2 regions of the Brevibacillus jepli genome follow, and region 1 is predicted to be linked to the other one. Evidence: predicted binding sites of a transcription regulator. Region 1 holds the regulator's gene; the other holds the start of a gene.

Evidence for each region. Region 1 encodes LexA, which represses DNA repair genes until DNA is damaged. Its sites were predicted from a motif close to CGAACATATGTTCG; they were not measured.
Region 2: a site for LexA is predicted at 1,303-1,316, ahead of AB1L17_RS00110 (DNA polymerase IV). Genes of this name have one in related genera too.

Annotation. Positions count from the first base shown of each region.
Region 1 is NZ_JBFEFW010000001.1:316,105-319,520, reverse strand. It holds gene crcB (fluoride efflux transporter CrcB) at 1-292, opposite strand, end outside; gene AB1L17_RS01610 (DUF896 domain-containing protein) at 395-592, opposite strand; gene yneA (cell division suppressor protein YneA) at 670-1,008, opposite strand; gene lexA (transcriptional repressor LexA) at 1,171-1,794, shown strand; gene AB1L17_RS01595 (DUF456 domain-containing protein) at 1,852-2,337, opposite strand; gene AB1L17_RS01590 (DUF4269 domain-containing protein) at 2,446-3,021, shown strand; gene AB1L17_RS01585 (SOS response-associated peptidase) at 3,018-3,416, opposite strand, start outside.
Region 2 is NZ_JBFEFW010000001.1:15,256-18,671, reverse strand. It holds gene AB1L17_RS00115 (YhjD family protein) at 1-8, opposite strand, end outside; gene AB1L17_RS00110 (DNA polymerase IV) at 5-1,246, opposite strand; gene AB1L17_RS00105 (AraC family transcriptional regulator) at 1,419-2,288, opposite strand; gene AB1L17_RS00100 (VOC family protein) at 2,412-2,774, shown strand; gene AB1L17_RS00095 (GNAT family N-acetyltransferase) at 2,795-3,280, shown strand; gene AB1L17_RS00090 (hypothetical protein) at 3,277-3,416, opposite strand, start outside.

The sequences.
Region 1 (3,416 bases):
ACATAGTGCCACGCAGTAATTGACCTTCTCCCCAGAAGGAAACAACCTCCAGTGAAAAACTTGAGAAAGTCGTAAATCCTCCCATGACTCCCGTAGCAAAAAGAAGGTAGAGAGCAGGCGACAAAAAGCCCCGCTCTTTCCCAACCACGAACAAAATGCCGATGATCAAGGACCCAGACACATTGGCGACCCATGTTCCCCATGGCCAACCTGGCTGATTGGCAGCCAACGATAACAGGTAGCGCCCGAGAGAACCAACCGCTCCTCCTACCGCCACAGCTATCCACGCCATCTCTTACCCTCCCCACGATATCAGCTGTTCTCGTTATGTATGTCACAGAAAAAGACACCCTAGCGTCAAGCGAGGATGTCTGTCGTATCAGTAATTGTTATCTTACTGTTTTGGCTTATTTTCTTCAAGGTCTTCCACATACCGGATAGAATCTAAATTTGCTCTCAAAGAAAGCTTAACGGCGTCAATGTACTTTTGGCGCAACGTTTTTTGCTCAAGCTTCTCTTCCTCGGTCAAACCTTCTTCGCGAGATTTTTTGACCAATTCGTTAATGCGTTTAATTTCTGCGTCAGATACCACTGCTGGTTTCCTCCCACTCTGTAGTAGTGCCGCTTCATTATACCACATTCGAATGATCCCGCAAGACGACCGAACACTTACTGAGTATCGGGAATGAAGAGAGTCTGACCTGGGTAAATCTTGTTGCTATCCATATCGTTCGCATCTTTAATCGCTACGATGTAGTCACGCACATCCATATTTTGATCCGCTTTGTGGCGAACGGCAATCGTCCATAGACTATCGCCGGAGCGAACCGTCACTTCTTTGCCTTGTGGTGCCTCCATTGCGGAAGAAGCAAACACTAGTTCGGTCAATAAGTAAAAAAAGAGAGTGAATGTAATAAGAAACAAGAGAGCTTGTCCTCTCGTGATACCAAAACGAACGCGACGCTCTTCTTTTTTCTCGAAACGATTACGTACTGTCAATGAATTCATGATAATGGCCCCCTCACAAACATACGTTCTGTTATCTTGTACCCTCATAATAAATGAGAACATATGTTCATGTCAATAAATAATCGAACTTATGTTTGTCGAACGCAAGATCCCATGGTATAATATAGGAAAATATGTTCGAGAAATCAGAGGTGTCTTTCTATGTCAAAATTATCGAGTAGACAACAAGCCATCATCGAGTTCATTCGAAAGGAAGTTCGTGATAAAGGATATCCACCCTCTGTGCGGGAAATCGGAGAAGCTGTCGGACTAGCTTCCAGCTCAACCGTACATGGACATTTGGCACGATTAGAGAAAAAAGGCCTCATTCGCAGAGACCCTACCAAACCTCGCGCCATCGAATTGCTTTCAGATGAAGATCGGTTTCAAGACAATTTCGAAGACTCTGTCGTACGTGTGCCTGTAATCGGGAAAGTAACTGCTGGACAGCCGATCACTGCTATTGAGGATGTAGAGGAATACTTCCCGCTTCCAGATAATATCGTGACTTCTGACAAGGTCTATATGCTGCGCGTCTCTGGAAATAGTATGATTGATGCCGGGATTCTCGACGGCGACTACGTAATCGTTCGCCAACAGCACGTAGCGAACAATGGTGACATCGTTGTAGCCATGACCGAAGAAGACGAAGCGACTGTCAAAAGATTTTTCAAAGAGAAGAACCACTTCCGACTCCAACCGGAAAATGCAACGATGGAACCGATCATCTTGGAGCATGTATCCATTCTCGGAAAAGTCATCGGTGTCTATCGACTCATTCACTAGTTTCCACACATAAAAAAGGACAGCCTCGGCTGTCCTTTTCGTTTTCTATTTGATAGGCTATCTGGCGATAAAAAACCAGACAATCATCGCCACTTGTAGAATTACTTTTACGACCGCACTGCCCAAAAATCCGATCAGTGAGCCCACACCTGCTTTTACTGCTCGCTCCATCGTCTGCTTCTGCACCATCAGCTCTACTAGCACAACGAATACGAACGGCAAGATCAGCATACCAAACGGCGGAAACACGAATATCCCGAGTACAATACCGACAGCAGCCGCAATGGACGACCACTTGGACCCCCCGTACCTTTTCACGAAGTACATATTCGTCAATAAGTCAGCACCATAAAGCAGAATACTTAGAACGACCATTCCCCACCAAAATGATGCTGGCAATCCCGCTCCGGGATCGGCAATGAAAAAGTGATAGAGCAAGAAGCCCACCCACAGTAAAATCGTATCAGGTAGAACGGGTAAAAATATCCCGGCGATACTCAAAAGAAACAATAGCACAACTACGATCCACAAAAATATTTCCATCCACGACACTCCCTTCATTTAGGTATACGAGTGATCATTGATTTCGTTGCGCACTTATTCACTTTTGTCTAAACTATTTTAAAAGAAAGCAGAAACGGAGGTAGCTTCATGAGAAATTGGCATGACCTCTCTTACTTGCGCCACGGAACGATCCGTCAAAAATCAGCCTGGAAAGCGATCCAGGAGACTCGCATCATGGAAGTTCTTTCTCCGTACCGCCCTGTTCTTGCTGGCACCATTCCATTGGACATTGATGTTCTCCAAAGCGACCTGGACATCATTTGCGAGAGTCATGATCTGGAACAGTTTGAACAGAATGCATGTAAAGCTTTTGGCTCCTTGCATGGCTTTGAAGTAACCCATATAAACGTAAAAGATATAGCCACGTGCGTCATCCAGTTTTTCGCGGCTGACTTTTGGTTTGAATTATTTGCTCAACCGGTTGCCGTCGAGAAGCAAAATGCCTATCGACATATGGATATGGAAGCACGGTTGCTAGCGATAGGTGGACAGGAAGCCTATCAACAAATCAGGGCTCTCAAGCAAAGCGGCATCAAAACAGAACCCGCGTTTGCCGAGTACTTTCATATTCCGGGTGACGATCCTTATGAGGCATTGTTACAATTGGAGTCGTTAACAGAACAGGAATTACGCCAAAAGGTTCAGCTCCTCCTGAATCGTTAATCCATCAACAAAGACCCGACCTCTACTTCTTGAATGCAGGAAGGGTCATCATTTTTGGGACTGCCCACTTTCGTAGTTACCGGATAAACGCTCATCTCGCTGGATTCATAGGGGGTAAAGAGGGATTGTAGCTCCAGTTGATCATACTTCTCTCGATCAAGCCATAAGTCTTCGTCCTGTTTCTTTAAAATGACTGGCATTCGCTCGTGAATGTTTTCCATGATTTCATTCGCCTGTGTCGTCACAATCGTGCACGTATGTACTTTTTCTCCCTTTTGATTCATCCACGTATCATACAATCCGGCAAAAGCGAATGGTTCCCCCGTTTTCAGTATGATCCTCATGGGCTGCTTTCCTGTGATTGAATTCATCCATTCATAAAAGCTGTCAGCAGG
Region 2 (3,416 bases), 300 kb from region 1:
TCCGTCACTTGTAGTGTCCTCCGATCTTACGCGCACGGTCTTTCGCCTGTCCCGCTTCCAACGTCGAGGTAGCGCGCAGGATGGCGTCCTGACCGTATCGGTTCCGAATATCATCCATGGCTTGAGCCAGCGAACGCCGCTTGTGATTGTCCGTGAACAGATTCAGCTGCACCACGTTGTCAGGGACAAGCTGCCCCAGATTGACACCGATACTGCGGACGGGCGTTTCCTGCCAATGACGGTCAAACAGAAAACAAGCTGCTTCGTATAACGTCATAGCATCGTTCGTCTGTTCCGTGAGCTTCATCTGCCGCCCAAAGCCCGTTCCGGCAGCCAAATCGGCTCCGCGACAGCCCACAGACAGAACGGAGCCCATCAACTCCTTTTTCCGCGCCCGACGGCACACTTCTTCGCACAGCTCAAGCAAGATAACCTTGATTTCTGCTGCTGTATGATAATCCCGTGGCAACGTCATGTGATGACCGATCCCTTTTTGTGAATCATAGGAGCCCAGAGCCACGGGCGAATCGTCTATTCCATGAGCCGTGCGCCATAGCACTTCCCCGTTCACTCCCCAGTGACGAGTAAGTATCGCTGGCCTCATATCAGCAAGCTGCCCGATCTGATAGACGCCCATTCGATGAAAATGGCGCTTCATACGTGAACCTACCCCGAACAGCTTTTCAATGGGAAGCTTCCATAGCGTATCCGCCAACGCTTCCCGCTTGAGCCAAAAAACCCCTTCCTCCCGCTTCTTGGCGAAATTGTCGCAGGCCATTTTGGCCAATACCTTGTTCTCACCGATTCCTACCCGACAATTGATTCCCGTCTCCATCCAGACGCGCTGCCGAATCTGTGCAGCCATCTGCAACGGATCACCAAACAGGTGGACGCTGCCTGTCACATCGAGAAACTGCTCGTCGATCGAATACGGCTCCACCTTGTCTGTAAATGCTTCGAATATGCGAGTGATCTGCATGGAGATGCGAATGTACATCTCCATGCGCGGACGAACCACTACGAGCTGGCGACACTTTTGCTGCGCCTGCCAGAGCGCTTCTGCCGTGACCACTCCGTATGACTTGGCAATCGGACACGCTGCCAGCACGACTCCGCTGCGCCTCTCTGGATCACCTGCAACGACAATCGGCTTGTTTCGCAGCTCTGCATTGGCCCCTTTCTCGATACTGGCATAAAAGCTCTGCATGTCGATCAAAAACACGATTCGCTTGTTCGCATTGGACATACGATCATCCCCTAAACAAGAACTTATGTTCTCTTTTTGCTTTGTTCTTATTATAGCAAACAAACGTTCGCTTTTATGCCTGTCTTGTGCAAAAAAAAGTTGGTAATTATTTCTTCTCGGATAGGCACACGCTGGTAGGTGTTCCGCAAACGAGAGCGAATGCAATAAAGGGTTACTTTTTCACCACAGGAATCCAAATCTCGCTGCGAAAGGTCGGTGATGTCATCTCTTTATTTTCGTTCCACAAAATTTCTGGACCGCGAGCCGCCTCATAACCAGAGGACACAAACCATTCAGCATAGATGCGACCCCAAATGTCTTGCAGCGTATCGGGAAATGGACCCACTGATTCGAAGACGGCCCAGGTAAAAGCAGGAACTTCAAGCACCGCCAGATTGTCTGGACATTCCTTTGTAGTGGCTACCCCGATAAAGTGATCGAGCTCACCATATTCCAGCCGACCTTCTGAAAAGTTAGTGGATGCACTAAGCAGGCCAAGTGGTTCGACATCAGATAGCGACTTCAGTTTATGAATCGTCTCCATATCTAACGAAGCCCACATGGCAGCAATCTCCGGGTTCACACCACGATAAATCAGCGGGACTCTTTTTTTAATGCCAACCAAGCGAAATGCCTCTTTTTCTTCCATACGGTAGTTCATGGCACTGCCTCCTTTAATGGATAGATGAAAGGTCATTCGCGGATAAGCCTTCAAGGAATGGCCGCTGTGTCGGGCTTCCGTCGGCGTTACTCCATGCACACCCTGAAAAGCTCTGGTGAAGGAATCAGCCGAACCGTATCCGTATTTCATGGCGATATCAATGACTCGCTCGCTGCTGTCCCTAAGCTCAAGAGCCGCTAGTGTAATGCGTCTGCGCCGGATGTACTCAGATAGCGGAACACCTGCGAGAAAAGAAAACATTCTTTTGAAGTGATACTCGGAGCAGCAAGCTACACGCGCGATTTCTTTATAGTCAATCTCGCTGGTCAAATTTTCTTCGATGTAGTCTAGGGCCTCATTCAGCTTTGTAAGCAGATCCATGGAAATGACCTCCCTTTCACCTTGAGAATAGCAGAAGCAAAATGAGTCGATCCGACATTTCACAGACGTTTTTTGACGGGTCGCACTTACAATCATTCACACACAGAAAGGAGTTTCATCACAATGACAACCACTTCTCCCCTGCTCCCCCGAATCGGAGCCATCTTTGTAGCTGTCAGCGACATCGAGCGCGCACGCGACTGGTACTGCCACCTCTTGGGCATTCCCGCAGACGGTGAGATCATGTTCGGGCATATTTACTGCATTCCTTTGCAAAGCGGACTGACGCTCGTTCTGGACAGCAAAATCTTTCCGAAGCGCATCGTTGATGATGCCCCCATGTTTCATTTCAACACGCAGGATATTGAGGCCTCTTATGCATTTCTGAAGGAGAACGGGATAGAAGTAGTCGGCCCCATCCAGCATGGCCATTGGTTCAACTTCCGTGACCCCGACGGCAACCTGATCATGGCGAGCAAATGTTAAGCGAAGAAGGAGACACCCGTATGACCATCCACTTGCGCCGCACTACACCCATAGACATTCCATTTGTATGTGAAGTAGAAAATGCACCCGAAAATCGTTCGTTCATTATCCCCTGGAGCGAAGAGCGGCATCACGATGCTCTTGGCAATCCAGATATTCTCCATATGATTGCCGAAAAAAAAGAAACAGGCCACCCCGTAGGCTACGTCATCATCGCCGGGCTGGCCAATCCACATCTTAGTATTGAACTTACACGTATTACAATGGCAGTAAAAGGAGAGGGCTACGGACGCAGCATCCTGCGTCAGATCAAGCATTGGGCATTTGTCGAGCAAAAAGCACATCGACTATGGCTGGATGTAAAAGAAACGAATGACCGCGCCCGCAGCCTATATTTATCCGAAGGGTTTCACGTAGAAGGAACATTGCGGGAATGCCTAAAATCAGGCGATACTTACGAATCGTTGATGATTTTATCCATGCTGGCAAACGAATATGACGCTTAAGGGGCAAATATCTCCGATGTCTTGATGTACAGCCATTTGCCATCATTGCTGGCTCCCAAAATAGATACGTCTGTTGGCAGCCCTTTTACTAGCACAGATTGTTGCTTGCGATCAGCATCAAACAGAAACAGCGACT